Regions from separate parts of the Arthrobacter sp. Y3223065 genome, predicted to be linked through region 2. Evidence: predicted binding sites of a transcription regulator. Region 2 holds the regulator's gene; the other holds the start of a gene.
The links. Region 2 encodes HspR, which represses chaperone genes until heat shock. Its sites were predicted from a motif close to AAGTTGAGTCNNNNNGACTCAACTT; they were not measured.
Positions count from the first base shown of each region.

Region 1: a site for HspR is predicted at 4,828-4,852, ahead of AC5RUK_RS09495 (ATP-dependent Clp protease ATP-binding subunit). Genes of this name have one in related genera too.

Region 1 is NZ_JBNHGC010000003.1:182,332-189,862, reverse strand. It holds gene AC5RUK_RS09510 (NAD(P)-dependent alcohol dehydrogenase) at 1-327, opposite strand, end outside; gene AC5RUK_RS09505 (TetR/AcrR family transcriptional regulator C-terminal domain-containing protein) at 431-1,150, shown strand; gene AC5RUK_RS09500 (ZIP family metal transporter) at 1,269-2,060, shown strand; gene AC5RUK_RS09495 (ATP-dependent Clp protease ATP-binding subunit) at 2,154-4,748, opposite strand; gene AC5RUK_RS09490 (LexA family protein) at 5,062-5,436, shown strand; gene AC5RUK_RS09485 (Y-family DNA polymerase) at 5,429-6,802, shown strand; gene AC5RUK_RS09480 (hypothetical protein) at 6,868-7,086, opposite strand; gene AC5RUK_RS09475 (hypothetical protein) at 7,159-7,531, opposite strand, start outside.
Region 2 is NZ_JBNHGC010000002.1:150,042-157,572, reverse strand. It holds gene AC5RUK_RS05620 (anti-sigma factor family protein) at 1-589, opposite strand, end outside; gene AC5RUK_RS05615 (sigma-70 family RNA polymerase sigma factor) at 586-1,083, opposite strand; gene AC5RUK_RS05610 (COG4315 family predicted lipoprotein) at 1,366-1,926, shown strand; gene AC5RUK_RS05605 (heat shock protein transcriptional repressor HspR) at 2,009-2,431, opposite strand; gene AC5RUK_RS05600 (DnaJ C-terminal domain-containing protein) at 2,501-3,472, opposite strand; gene AC5RUK_RS05595 (nucleotide exchange factor GrpE) at 3,605-4,270, opposite strand; gene dnaK (molecular chaperone DnaK) at 4,273-6,147, opposite strand; gene AC5RUK_RS05585 (class I SAM-dependent methyltransferase) at 6,494-7,300, shown strand; gene AC5RUK_RS05580 (phytoene desaturase family protein) at 7,328-7,531, shown strand, end outside.

The DNA.
Region 1 (7,531 bases), on a different contig from region 2:
GGCACTGCCTACGGCCGCTACCGTTCCCGCGACGTCAAGCCCGGGGATCGGATTCTTAGGGGACTTCCACCCGGACACAGCGCGGACCGGATACGGCAGGCCGGTGGCCATGTGCCACGTGCCGCGGTCCAGGCCGGCGGCGCGGACCTTGATGAGGACTTGGCTTTCGCCGACCTCCGGTACTGCGATATCGGCCGGGTGCAAGGCATCGGTAATTCCGTACCGGGTCTGCACAATTGCGCGCATGGTGGGTTTTGCCGGGGCGGGGGAGGCGCTGTCACGCAGCGGCTCCGTGTTGGCCGCCGACGGGGAATCTGATGGTTCCATGGGACTTCCTTCTCGAGGATGTGGATGACGTGGAGCCCAAGTATTGCCGTACAAAGTACGAAGGTACCGTACAAAGTACGGGAATGCTATAGTCGCGGGAACAATGATCAAAAAACCAGGCAGCGCCCCCGCAGAACGCGTTCCGCTCAGCAGGGAGCGCGTGCTCCGTGCCGCCATCGAGATCGCCGACGGCGGCGGGCTGGCCCGCCTCACCATTCGCTCACTGGCCGACGCGCTGGACGCCAAACCCATGTCGCTCTACCACCACGTCCGCAACAAGGACGAGATCCTCGACGGCATCGTCGATGCCGTCTTCGAAGAGATAGAACTGCCGGTGCCCGGGGAAGAATGGCAGGCGGAGTTGAAGCGGCGTGCAGCCTCGGCCCGCGACGTGCTGCGACGCCATCCGTGGGCCATCGCCTTGATGGAATCGCGCACGACGCCCGGACCGGCAAACCTGCGCCACCACGATGCAACCCTGGGCGCCCTTCGTGCCGCCGGATTCTCGCTGCCGCTGGCGGCCCACGCCTATGCGCTGTTGGATGCATACGTTTACGGGACGGCTCTTCAGGAAGCGTCCTTGCCTTTCGACGGCCCGGACAGCTTGGCGGAAGTCGCCGGGCCGATGGTGGAGATGTTCACCGCCCAGGACTATCCACACCTGCGGGAGCTGGCCGTGGAGCATGTGCTGCAGCCCGGATACGAATTCAGCGACGAGTTCGATTTCGGCCTCGACCTCATTATCGGCGGCCTGGCAGCGTCCCTGCACGGCCCCGGGCCCGGGGAAGAATCAACGGAGAGGGCGGAAGCGCCCTCGCCCTGAACCATGGGTCGCGGGAAAGCCGTAGCGGCTAATGCCGGGGAACCCTGATCCGAGGCCGGGGAGCCGCCGGTGCCCCGCCAATGTTCCGCGGCTGCCGCCGTTTTCCTATACTGGCGGGATGGGAATGCCGGTGCTATTCGGCGTCGTGGCTTCCAGCGCCTTGGTGCTGGGCGCGTTCATCGGTGTGAAGTTCGAGCTGCCCAAGCGTGTGCTGGCGATCCTTCTGTCTTTCGCGGCCGGTGCGCTGATTACGGCGCTGGCATTTGAACTGTTTGAAGACTCCTACGAGCGCGGCGGCATCTGGCGGGCGGTGATCGGCCTGGGTGTTGGGGCTGCGGTATTCACGGCGCTGAGCGCGCTGCTGGACCGCTGGGCGCAGCCGTCGTCCCGTTCCACGCCGGCGGACGAGTACCAAGGCAGTGCCAAGCTGGATACCAATGCGGCTGCCGCGGAGCATGCTCCTACGGCTGAGACCACCCGGGGCACTGCCGGACTGGCTCTGCTGGCCGCGGTCACGCTCGACGGCGTGCCGGAGAACCTTGCGATGGGTGTGGCCTTGGGCGAGGGAACCGGCGGGTTGGCCCTGCTCGCTGCGATCTTCGTCTCCAACCTGCCCGAGGCGCTGGTGGGAGCCGCTTCCATGCGCAGCCAGGGCAAGTCGGCGCTCGCGATTATCGGGCTCTGGAGCGCCTGCGGAGCCCTGCTGGTCATCGCCGTCATCATTGGTGCGGGCCCGTTGTCCGGCAGCGACCCGGAATCCATCTCGTTGCCGCTGGCCTTCGCGGCCGGGGCAGTGATTGCCTCGTTGGCCGACACCCTCATGCCCGAGGCCTACGAACACGGTGGCCCGGCGGTCGCCATGAGCACGGCCGCGGGGTTCGTTTTGTCCTACGCACTGTCGCTGGCGTGAGCCGGAGGCAGCGGTGGCGGGACGCCCCATCCGTTGGAGTGCCCCGCCGTCGCTCTGTCGCGGTCGGTTGCCCCCGTCGTGCGGTCGCCGCCGCTATGCCGCCGCGGCCATGCTGGCCGCTGCGACCCGCAGCCCATCGTCGCCGGCGGCGACGCGGATCCGCCCGCCCTCGGCAACGGCCTCGGCCACCAGCAGGTCCGCGATACGGTCATCCAGCTCTCGCTGGATCACCCGGCGCAGCGGCCGGGCGCCGTATTCGGGCTCGTAGCCGGCATCGGCGATCCACTTCACGGCGTCCTCGCCAACCTCCAGCGCGATGCCTTGGGCCGCCAGCCGGGCTTCGGTCTTGCGCAACTGCAGCCGCACGATGGAACGCAGCTGCTCCTGCTCCAGCTTGCGGAACAGCACGATTTCGTCGATCCGGTTCAGGAACTCCGGCCGCATGGTTTCGCGCAGCCGGCCCATCACCCGGGCGCGCAGATCCTGCTCGCTCCCGAAGCCGTCCACTCCGTTGTTGGCGGTGAAGCCCAGCGCTCCGCCCTTGCTGGCCAGGAACTCCGACCCGAGGTTGGAGGTCATGATCACCACCGTATTGCGGAAGTCCACGGTGCGGCCCTGCCCGTCGGTGAGGCGTCCGTCGTCGAGGACCTGCAGCAGCAGGTTGAACACGTCCGGATGGGCCTTCTCCACCTCGTCCAGCAGCACCACCGAGTAGGGGTGCCGGCGGACGCGCTCGGTCAGCTGGCCGGCCTCGCCGTAGCCCACGTAGCCCGGAGGTGCGCCGACCAGCCGCGAGACGGTGTGGCGCTCGCCGTATTCACTCATATCGAAGCGGATCATGGCGTCCTCGTCGCCGAACAGCGACTCCGCCAGCGCCTTGGCCAGCTCGGTCTTGCCCACACCGGTGGGACCCAGGAACAGGAAGCTGCCGACGGGCCTGCCCTCGTCCCCCATGCCGGTGCGGTTGCGCCGCACCGACTTGGCGATAGCGGTCACCGCATCGTCCTGGCCTATTACCCGGGCGTGCAGGTCCTCCTCCAGCCGGGCCAGCCGCTGCCGGTCGCCCTCCGTCAGCCGGGCGGCCGGAATGCCGGTGGCGCGGGAGATGATCTCGGCAATCTCGGCCTCGCCCACCACATCGGAGGGCGCGACGCCGGGGCGGGCCCCGCCGTCGTGGTCCTCGTCGGCACCGGAGGTTGGCTGGTTGGCGGAGGCGGCTGCCAGCCTGGCCTGCAGCTCTTCGATCTCGTCGCGCAGCTTTGAAGCGTTCTCGTAGCGTTCCTCGGCGACGGCGCCGTTCTTGGCCGATTCCAGCTCTGCCAGCCGGCCGCGCAAAGCCTCCACGTCAACGCGCGGGCCGCGCCGCAGGCTTAGCCGCGCTCCGGCCTGGTCGATCAGGTCGATCGCCTTGTCCGGCAGGAACCGGTCGGTGATGTAGCGGGAGGACATCTCGACGGCGGCGCGGATCGCTTCGTCGGTGTAGGCCACCTGGTGGTGTTCCTCGTAGCGGTCCTTCAGCCCGGACAGGATCTGCACGGCGTCTTCGATCGAGGGCTCGCCGACCATGACCGGCTGGAAGCGCCGCTCCAGGGCGGGGTCCTTCTCCACCTTGCGGTACTCGCCCAGCGTGGTGGCGCCGACCAGGTGCAGTTCACCGCGGGCCAGCCGGGGCTTGAGGATGTTGCCGGCGTCCATGCCGCCCTCGCCGCCGCCGCCGGCACCGACCACGGTGTGCAGTTCGTCGATGAACACGATCAGCTCGCTGCCGGCGGCGCTGATCTCGTCCAGGGTTTTGGTCAGGCGTTCCTCGAAATCGCCGCGGTAGCGGGTGCCGGCCAGCATGCCCGGCAAATCCAGCGAGACCACACGCTTGCCGCGCAGTTGCTCCGGGACGTCGCCGGCCACGATGGCCTGCGCGAGGCCTTCGGCGATGGCGGTCTTGCCCACGCCGGCCTCGCCGATCAAGACCGGGTTGTTCTTGGTCCGGCGCGCGAGGATTTCGATGGTCTGGGCGATCTCGTCGGCGCGGCCAATCACCGGGTCCAGCCGGTCCTCCCGGGCCTGGGCGGTCAGATCGGTGCCGAACTGGTCCAGCATCGGCGTTTCTGCCTGAGGGTTCGCGCCCGGCTGCGGGCCGGCGGTTGTGTTGGGGCCGCCGGCCTGCGCCGCAGCTTTCTCCGCCGCCTGCTGCAGCGCCATCGGGGTCACGCCCGAGCCGGCCAGGATCTGGCCGGCGGGGGTCTCCTGGTTCAGGACGAAAGCCGCGAACAGGTGCTCGGGGTCGATGTACGTGGAACCGAACGCGCGGGCCACCTGGTGCGCGTCCAGCAGGGCACGCTGCGCGGACGGCGTCAGCGACGGCGTTTCGCGGGTCGGGGCGGTCTTTTCCGGCAGGCCCTGCTCGGCGGAGCGCGCGATGGCCTGCGGGTCGGCGCCGGTCAGCTTGATCTGGCTGGCGGCCGGCTCCTGACGGGCCATGACGTGCAAAATGTGCAGGGCGTCCACCTCGATGTGGCCGAGGCCCGCGGCAAACCGGGCCGCCTGTGCCAGCACTTCATGGGTGCGGCGGCTGAGCAGGCGGGTGAGGTCAACGGTGCGCGACTGGGCAGCCCGCTGGCCCTGCAGGTAGCGGGCTAGGAACTCGTCGAATGAACCGTTGCCGGAAGCTGGTCCGAAGAACAGTGGCATGAATGATCCTCCTGTGGAACGTGAGTGCCTTCGACTCATGTTAACGCCTTCGGGTGAAGATTATTCCAGAAGTTCCGCAAACTTGAGTGAAGTCGGCTCACTCTTGCCTGGGGTTGTGGCGCGGGGCGTTCATTTCGGGCGAATTTGTTGTGCCCGAATCGTCGGATCCAATAGGGCGGCCGGACTGCTGGACTGCCGGTGCATGGGCCCGGGTGAGGGCCGGTGCTAGTGTTGTCTTCGAAGCTTTGTTCGAAGACGGGGGTCCGGGATGTTCGGTTTGGAGCAGCCGTCGGATGCGTCGGCCGGCCCGGAAATGGGCACCGGAACGCCCGAGGATGCGCGCGGTTTCCCGTCACCGGCGCGGGACTACTTCCACGGCGGCATCGACCTGAACCGGCACTTGATCCGCGACCGCACCAGTACCTTTGTGATGCGGGTGGCCGGGAACTCGATGGCCGCCGCCGGGATCAGCGACGGCGATGAGCTGATCGTGGACCGCTCGCTGACCCCGCGCGACGGTTCGGTGGTGATCGCGGTGCTGGACGGGGAATTGGTGGTCCGGCGCCTGCATCTCACCGCGGACGGCGTGCGCTTGCAGGCGGACGACGGCGGTGTCCCCACCGAGGTGGGCGAACTCGCGGACCTGAGCATCTGGGGCGTCGCCACCCGTTGCCTGCACCATGTCTAGCGGCCCCGTATCGGGGTCCGGCGCCGCGGCCTCCGGCCAGCCGTCAGGGTCCGGCAACACAACCTTCGGCCAACCGCCCGAATCCCGGCCCGGCGAACGAATCGCGCTGGTGGATGTCAACAATTTCTACGTCTCCTGCGAGCGGGTCTTCGATCCGTCCCTCGAGGGGCGCCCCGTCGTCGTGCTCTCCAACAATGACGGCTGCGTGGTGGCGCGCTCCGAGGAAGCCAAACAGCTGGGGCTGAAAACCGGGACGCCGTGGTTCCAGGTGGCGCCGCGGGCCAAGGCGTGGGGGCTGGTCGCGCGCTCCAGCAACTACGAGCTGTACGGAGACCTGAGCGCCCGGGTGATGGAAGTGCTCGGCCGGTTCGGGACCTGGCAGGAGGTCTATTCGATCGACGAGTCTTTCCTGGGCCTGCCCGGCGATGAAACCCAGTTGCTGGAAACTGCCGGCCGGATCCGGGCCGCCGTGATCCGGCAGGTGGGCGTGCCGGTCAGCGTTGGCGTGGCCCAGACCAAGACGCTGGCGAAGTTTGCCAACCACGTTGCCAAGCGGAATCCGCAGATGGCCGGGGTGTGCTCGCTGGGCTCGATGCCCGCTTCCGACATCGCATGGATCCAGTCGCGCGTGCCGGTCACCGGGCTATGGGGCGTGGGCGGACGGACCGGGAAACGGCTGAACGCCCTCGGGATCGAGTCGATCGCAGACCTGAAGGCCGCGGACCCGCAGGCGATCCGCAAGAAATTCTCCGTGGTGCTGCAGCGAACCGTGCTGGAACTGAACGGGACGCCCTGCATCCCGCACACGGAGGAGCGGGCCGACAAGCAGCAGATCATGTTCTCGCGGAGTTTCTCCACGCCGGTGACCACGCTCGAGGAGATGGACCAGGTGATGGCGGTTTACGCCCAGCGCGGGGCGGCCCGGATGGCAGCCGAGGGACTGCGTGCCTCGGTGCTGACGGTGACGGCGGGGACCAGCAGGTTCGCCGGTGGCGAGGGAGCGTTTCCCGCGGCCAGCGTCAACTTGTCGACGCCTACCCAGGACCCAATCCAGCTGACCAAGGCTGCCGTGGCTGCCATGCGCGGTTGCCTGGTACCCGGCGCCCACTATGTCCGGGCCGCGGTGCTGTTGTCGGGGCTGGAACCCGCGGCCGGGCAGCAGACCTTCGACCCCTTCGTCAGCGATTTGGAACAGCGGCACATCGGCGACCTGTTGGGCGCCGTGCGTTCCAAGTTCGGCGAAGCCGCGATCGGTCTCGGTCAGGGCGGGCTGGCCGCCCCGGCGGCGTGGTCAATGAAACGCGAGTTCTCCTCGCCGCGCTACACCACCGAGTGGAGCGACCTGCCGGTGGTCAAGGCGGATTGATCCACGAACGAAACGGGCATGGCAGCGGCCGGGATCTCTGCGGCCGCTGCCATGCCCGCGGCGGATCAGTCGCTCGGGCTGGTGTCGGTCGTGAGCCCGCGGTCGTCCGGGGTTTCCCGGTCCTTCTCTTCAGCCGGTCCGGGCGCGATGTTCATGCCCTCCTTGCCCTCGGGCTCGGGGGCCGAATCAGCCGCCTCCTCTTGAATGTCAGGCGCCGACGGATCTGCCCCGGTGCCCGACTGGTCCCGCGGACCCTTGACCTGGCCGTTGTCGTTCTCGGTCATGCCAGTCCTTCCTTCTGCCGTTGCTGCAAGCCAAGCCCGGGGAGAAACTCGCTTGCCGATATCCCGGGCAGGTCACACTCCAGGCGGGCGCAGGTCGTCGTCCCTGTTACTGGTGGCGGGTCCGCCCGGCATGGCGCCTCCCTCGCCCGTCCAGCTCTGCCCGAGTTCGTCGCTGTGCGCCGGATCCGAGACGGTGTCGCCGAGGGTGGTCGTCGGGCCAGTGGTGGCAGTGGTGCCGCCGCCGTCCTTCCCTGCTCCGTGGTTGCCGGGCAGCTTGGCGGACGCCACAGACCCGGCCTTCTTGGCCGCTTCGGTGACACGGTCAGCGACTCCCGGGGCCTTCTCCTTGACCATGCCGGTGGCTTCGTGGACTTTTTCCTGGACCGCCGGATTCTGCCAGAACTCCTGGGCCTTGGCCTTCAGCGAATCGTAGGCGGACCTTCCG
Region 2 (7,531 bases):
TGTCCATGGCGCAGGCTGCGGTGAGCGTGGCGCGGCCCGCCGGCGTCGCCTGCCAGGAGGCCACCTGGTAGGTGTAGCCGGTGTCTCCGGTCACCCACAGCGTGAGCAGGCCGTCCCGGGGCAGCTGCTCCCCCGCTACCTGCATCTCGGTGCCCCAGGCCTTGTGTACCAGCGCCAGCTCCAGTTGCAGGCCGCCGTCGGCAGTCATCACATAACTCTCGGTCGGCTGCTGCTGCTGCTGCTGGGTCAGCAACGGTCCGATGGCCGCCCCGGCGACCAGGCAGACGCCCGCCACGGCCGCCACCAACCCGGCCCACCGCCGTCGTTCCTTCCGCCGCCGGTTGGCCAGTTCATCCACCAGTTCCCGGGTGCGTTCCTCGACTTCATGCTGCGACGGCGCCGCCAGCTCCAACGCTGCGTCGCGCGGCAGCGCGTCCAGCAGGTCGGGCAGCGATTCCAGTTCGGCGGCTTCCCTGCGGCACGCCGCGCAGGAGGCCAGGTGTTCTTCGAAGCCCGCCCGTTCGCGGCGGTCCAGCCCACCCAGGATGTAAAGGCCGAGCAGTTGGTGCTGTTCCTCGTTGGTGTTCACGGCTGCCCCACCCCCATCTCGTCCAGTACGGCCCGCAGGGCCTTGGCCGCGTAGAACGCCCGCGACTTCACCGTGCCCAGCGGAATGCCCAGCGACCGGGCGGCTTCGGACGAGGTGAGCCGCTGGTAGTGCAGGGCGAGGATGATGTTGCGGTGGTCGGGGCTGATCCGTGCCAGGGCTTCCTCCACGACCACACGGAGCAGGAGCCGCTCCACCTGGTCTTCTTCGATGGCCGGCTCGTCCTCGCCCAGTCCGGTCTCGCCCGGCCGCCGGGTGCGGCGCCGGTAGCCGTCGATAATGACGTGCCGGGCGGTTTGGTACAGGTAGCCGCGCATGTTGTCGGTGTCCGGGCCGCGCTTCCACACCCGCAGGATCGTCTCCTGCACCACGTCCTCTACCTGGTCCGCGTCGGAGGTCGCGGCGCGCACGAACCGTCGCAGCGCCGTGGCATGGTCGCGGTAGAGGCGGGCCACGGCCTCGTCGTCCAATGCCACGGCCGCCTCCTCCCTGCCGGCGCCCCTGCCGCCTCACCGGCGGTCGGAACGTCGGCCTCCTCCCTGCCGGCGCCCCTGCCGCCTCACCGGCGGTCGGAACGTCCCCGCGCGGCTTTCTACCGGGTACGACGACGGCGGCGGCGTTCCGGTTCATCCAGCCCACGGGATTTCCTCGCCCAACGTTGAACCATTGTGGGCGCGGCCGGCGTCTTTGCCAATAGCGGGCCGCGCCCCGCGGCACCACGCTCCGGGCAGCGCCCGGGAGACGGCAAAGGAAGCCCCATGAAAATCACACAGACAGCAGCGACAGCCCTGCTGGGCGCTGCCATGCTGGGCCTCGCCGGTTGCGGAGGCGGTTCGGGTACGGAAACGCCCGCCGGCCCGGAGGCACCGCCGGCAGCCGGGACGCCGACGGCCGGCACCCCCGGAATGACCACGCCGGCGGCGCCGGAGACAGACGGCGGGCAGACCGGCGGCGCACAGGCACCCGGAGCTGCCTCCACCTTGACCACGGCCGATTCCGACCTGGGCGAAATCGTGGTGGACGGCGAAGGCATGACTGTTTACTACTTCACCAAGGACGTCCCGGACTCCGGCGAAAGCGCCTGCACGGGCGACTGCCTGGCCGCGTGGCCACCCGTACTGGCCGAGGAAGAGCCGGAACTCGACGGTGTCACCGCCGAGGTGGGCCTCATCGACACCCCCGACGGGCAGCAGCAGGTGACCCTCAACGGCATGCCCATCTACTACTGGGCCCAAGACAAGGCCCCGGGAGACACCACCGGCCAGGGCGTTAACGACGTCTGGTACGTGGTCGCCCCGGACGGCGACATGATCAAGTAGCTCAACGCCGCCATCCTGCCCGCAGCCGCCTGCTTGGGACCGGCAGCTGCGGGCGTTCGATCACGGGCGCCGGCCGAACGGATCAGCGCTGCGGACGCCAGACCATCAGCGCCTGGCTGCGCGGACGCGGCCGCTGGCCGCGGGCCAACGTCACCACGTCCCCGGCCAGGCCTGCGGCGAACACCCGGCTGGAGTCGGTGCCCCGGCGCTGCCTGGCCATCAGCTCCTCGGAGAGGTCCCGGACCTGGGCCTTGAGGGCGGCGACCTCGTTTTCCAGCTGGAGGATGCGCTTGATCCCTTCCAGCGAGACGCCTTCCTGGGAGAGCCGCTGAACCTCGCGCAGGGTGTTCACGTCCTTCTGCGAATAGCGGCGCTGCCTGCCCCGCTGGCGCGACGGAGAGACCAGGCCGAGACGGTCATACTGGCGCAGGGTCTGCGGGTGCATGTCCGCCAGTTCGGCCGCAACCGAAATCACGAAGATCGGCGCATTCATATCGATGCTCATGGTGCTCTCCCTCCTGCGCTTCGCGCGTTTCCCGTCCGGCCTGTCCCGGCCGGTTGCAACTTCCGCCCGCTACAACCTGGCCTTGGCGGCAAGATTCCCGCGCGGGTCGGACCCGGCAGTCGCCGCCGCGAAGGCGTTGACTGCTTCTTGGGCCTCTTTCCCAAGGTTCTGCGGGACCACCACGTCGATGGTCACGAGCAAATCGCCGGTGTTCTTCGAGGTCTTCACCCCGCGTCCCTTCACGCGGAGCGTCCGGCCGGAGGGTGTTCCTGCCGGCACCTTGACCTTGACGAATTCACCGGTCAGGGTCGGCACGTCGATCTGCGCGCCCAGCGCGGCCTCCGGGAACGTGACCGGGACGTGGATCCGGATGTTGTCGCCGTCGCGCTGGAAAAACGGGTGGGGCTTGACGTTAACGGTCACCATCAGGTCTCCCGCGCCGGCGGGGCCGGGCTGGCCCTTGCCGCGGACGCGGACCTTCTGGCCGTCTTTGATCCCGGCCGGGATCCGCACGTCGATCACCTCGCCGCTGGGCTCGCGCAACCCGATGGTGGTTCCATTAATGGAACCGGCGAAGGAAATGCTGGTGGTCGCGGTGCGGTCTGCTCCCCTGCGCGGCGGCTGCTGCTGCTGCGGGAAACCGCCGAACCCGCCGAACAGATCGGCGAACTCCGGCGGCACGGTGCCCCCGGAGCCGGCGCGGGTGCGAGTACTTTGGCCGAACAGGTTGCCGAAGATGTCCTCGAAGCCGCCCGCGCCCGGCCCGCCGGCGCTGCCGGGTCCCCCGGCGCTGAAGCGCGCACCGCTGCCCATGGCGCGGATCGCGTCGTACTGCTCGCGCTCCCCCGGGTCCGAGAGGACCGAGTAGGCCTCGGAGATGTCCTTGAACTTCTTTTCCGAACCTTCATCCCCCCGGTTGGTATCCGGATGGTGGGTCCGCGCGAGCTTGCGGTACGCCTTCTTGATGTCCGCATCGGATGCGTCCTTGGAGACACCGAGGATCTTGTAGAAGTCCTTCTCGACCCAGTCCTGGCTAGCCATGCAGGCGCCTCCTTTCAGTTGTCACAAAGTCTATGGGTACTGACGCCCGGACGATGACGGGTTGGCCTCCGGCGGTCCGGAGGCCAACCCGTCATCATCTGCGGCTGGGCGCCGGGGCGCCCCCTGCCGGTGTCATTCCGCCGGTACGGCTACCACTACCTGGGCCGCGCGCAGCACGCGGTCGCCGGCCTTGTAGCCCAGGCGCAGGACCTGGCTGACGGTGTCCATTTCCACCTCGGCGTCGGGCTGCTGCATCAAGGCCTCGTGGATGTTCGGGTCGAATTCGACGCCGGTCTCCTCGATGCGGGCCAGGCCGTAGGTCTTGAGCACGCCGTCCAGCTTGGCGGCAATGGCCGCGAACGGTCCGTCCGCGAGATCGCCGTGCTGGCGCGCCGCGTCGATGTCGTCCAGGACGGGCAGCAGCGAGTTCAGCACACCGATGACGGCCATCTCGCCGGCCACGGCGCGGTCGCGTTCCACCCGCTTGCGGTAGTTCACGTACTCCGCCTGCAGCCGGAGCAGATCGTTCTTCAGTTCCTCGGCTTCCTGCGACGTGGTCCCCTGGGCAACAGATTCCCCCGCCGGGACCTCGGCCCCGTTCAGGATCTGCTCCGCCTGTGCCAGCGCGTCGGCGTCGGCGCCCGGGCCGGCCGCGGAGGTTCCTCCAGCGGCCTGCCCGGCGTTCCCAGTGGCTCCAGCGGCGCCGCGGACCTGTCCGGTTTCCGGATCGATCTTGCGGTTGTCGCGGAAGTTCACCGGCTCTGCTTGGTGTTCTTCTTCGTTACCCTTTTCGGCCATGGTTACTTCTTCTCGTCTTCGTCGACCACTTCGGCGTCCACGATGTCCTCGTCGGCCGCGCCGGAGCCGGCCTCGGAGGAACCGTCACCGGCGGCTGCACCGTCACCGGCCGCGCCGGAGGCCTGCGCCTGCGAGTAGATGGCCTCGCCCAGCTTGGTCTGGGATGCCTGCAGCTTCTCGAACGCGGCCTTGACCTCGTCGTCGTTGTCCTGCTTTTCCAGTGCGGATTTCAGGGCGTCGACGTCGGCCTTGACCTCGGTCTTGACCTCTTCGGGCAGCTTGTCGTCGTTGTCGGCGAGCAGCTTGTCCACGGAGTAGGCCAGCTGCTCGGCCGAGTTGCGGACGTCGGCGGCCTCGCGGCGCTTCTTGTCCTCGGCGGCGTGCTCTTCGGCCTCCCGCACCATGCGGTCAATGTCGTCCTTGGACAGCGCGGTGCCGCCGGTGATGGTCATCGACTGCTCGGCGCCGGTGCCCTTGTCCTTGGCGGACACGTGCACGATGCCGTTGGCGTCGATGTCGAAGGTGACCTCGACCTGCGGCACGCCGCGCGGCGCCGGCGCGATGCCGGTCAGCTCGAAGGTGCCCAGCGGCTTGTTGTCGCGGGTGAACTCGCGCTCGCCCTGGAAGACCTGGATGGCCACCGACGGCTGGTTGTCATCGGCGGTGGTGAAGGTCTCGGACCGCTTGGTCGGGATCGCGGTGTTGCGCTCGATCAGCTTGGTCATCACGCCGCCCTTGGTCTCAATGCCCAGCGACAGCGGGGTGACGTCGATCAGCAGCACGTCCTTGCGCTCGCCCTTCAGGACGCCGGCCTGCAGGGCAGCACCCACGGCCACGACCTCGTCCGGGTTCACGCCCTTGTTCGGCTCCTTGCCGCCGGCCATTTCCTTGACCAGTTCGACGACGGCGGGCATGCGGGTGGAACCGCCGACCAGCACGATGTGGTCGATGTCGGAGACCTTGATGCCGGCTTCCGTGATGACGTCGTGGAACGGCTTCTTGGTGCGCTCGAGCAGGTCCGCGGTCAGTTCCTGGAACTTGGCCCGGCTCAGGTGCTCGTCCAGGTGCACCGGTCCCTCCGGCGTGACGGAGAGGTACTGCAGGGAGATGTTGGTGGAGGAAGCCGAGGACAGTTCCTTCTTGGCCTGCTCGGCCGCTTCCTTCAGTCGCTGCAGGGCGATCTTGTCCTTGGACAGGTCGGCGCCCTTGGACTTGGCCTGCTTCAGCAGGAAGTCGACCACCCGCTGGTCCCAGTCGTCGCCGCCCAGGCGGTTGTCGCCGGAGGTGGCGCGGACCTGGATGGTGGAAAATTCGTCCTCGTCCTTGCCGACTTCCAGCAGGGACACGTCGAAGGTGCCGCCGCCGAGGTCGAAGACCAGGATCAGTTCGTCTTCCTTGCCCTTGTCCAGGCCGTAGGCCAAGGCGGCTGCGGTCGGCTCGTTGACGATGCGCAGCACGTTCAGGCCAGCAATTTCGCCGGCTTCCTTGGTGGACTGGCGCTCGGCGTCGTTGAAGTAGGCCGGAACGGTGATGACCGCGTCGGTGACCTTCTCGCCCAGGTAGGACTCGGCGTCGTGCTTGAGTTTCTGCAGGATGCGGGCGGAGATTTCCTGCGCGGTGTAGTTCTTCCCGTCGATCTCGGTCTTCCAGTCGGTGCCCATGTGGCGCTTGACCGAGGCGATGGTGCGCTCGATGTTGTTGACGGCCTGGCGCTTGGCGATCTCGCCGACCAGCACCTCGCCGGACTTCGAGAACGCGACGACGGACGGCGTGGTGCGGCCACCCTCGGCGTTGGCGATGACGGTGGGTTCGCCACCCTCCAGAACAGAAACAACGGAGTTGGTGGTTCCGAGGTCGATACCTACTGCACGAGACATACGCGTGTCCTTCCTTTGCGGCCGCTTTCGCGGCCTTGATTACTGTGGCGGCCCGACACCCGGGCGTACCCGGGCGGCGCCGCATGAGCGGCAGCCGATGTGAGCCTTCTGCACTCAAGTTTACCCGCGCCTCCCGCTTTGTCAATCAAGTTGAGCGAACCGGACTCAAGTTTTGCTCGATTGGTTCCCTGGGCCCGCGGCGGGGCGGCAGCGGCGGGCGGAGATTTTGCCGGACATCATCGCCGCCACCGAAGCCGCCTGTTCCGAGGTCACCGCGGCCGACAAATAGCGCAACATTCCGGCACGGCAGCTACATGGCCGCGGGGGCGCGGAGTAGTCTCCCACTATGAAGGACGAGGTCTACTCCCACGGACACCACAAGAGCGTGGTCAAAGCCCATGCGATCCGGACCGCCGAGGACTGCGCGGCGTACCTGCTGCCGGAGCTCAAGCCCGGGATGATGCTGCTGGACGTGGGCTGCGGCCCGGGCAGCATCACCGTGGATCTGGCAGAACGGGTGGCCCCGGGACAGGTGACCGGATTGGACCGGTCCGACGACGTCCTGACCCAGGCGGCCGAACTCGCCGCCCTGCGCGGGATCGAGAACGCCACCTTCGTGGCCGGCAACATCTACGACCTCGAGTTCGACGACGACACCTTCGACGTGGTGCACGCCCACCAGGTCCTCCAGCACCTGACCGACCCGGTCGCCGCGCTCTACGAGATGCGGCGTGTGGTCAAGCCCGGCGGCATCGTGGCCGTCCGGGACGCCGACTTCCACGGCATGAGCTGGTACCCGGAACTACCCGAACTCGACGACTGGATGGACACCTACCAGCAGCTCGCCCGCGGCAACCGTGCGGAACCGGATGCCGGCCGGCGCCTCATCTCCTGGGCGCAGGCGGCAGGCTTCCACGACATCACTCCGTCGTCGTCCAACTGGCTGTACGCCACCGAGGAGCAGCGCCGCTGGCAGGGCGACGTGTGGTCCGAACGGGTCCTGCACTCCGGCTACGCGGAACAGTCGCTGGAGCGGGGGCTGATCGACCGGGCCGGGCTGGAACGGATTGCCCGCGGCTGGCTGACGTGGGCAGCTGCCCCGGATGCGTGGTTCCTGATTCCCAACGGCGAGATCCTGGCCCGCAAACCCTGATCCCGCCGGCGGGACGGAAGGACTGACATGCCCGGGCACTACGACGTGATCATCGCCGGCGGCGGCCACAACGGCCTGGTAGCGGCCGCCTACCTTGCGCGCGCCGGGCGGCGCGTGCTCGTGCTCGAACGCGAAGACCAGGTCGGCGGAGCCGCGGTTTCGGCGGAAGTCTTTCCCGGCACCGGCGCCCGCATCTCGCGCTATTCGTACCTGGTCAGCCTGCTGCCGCGG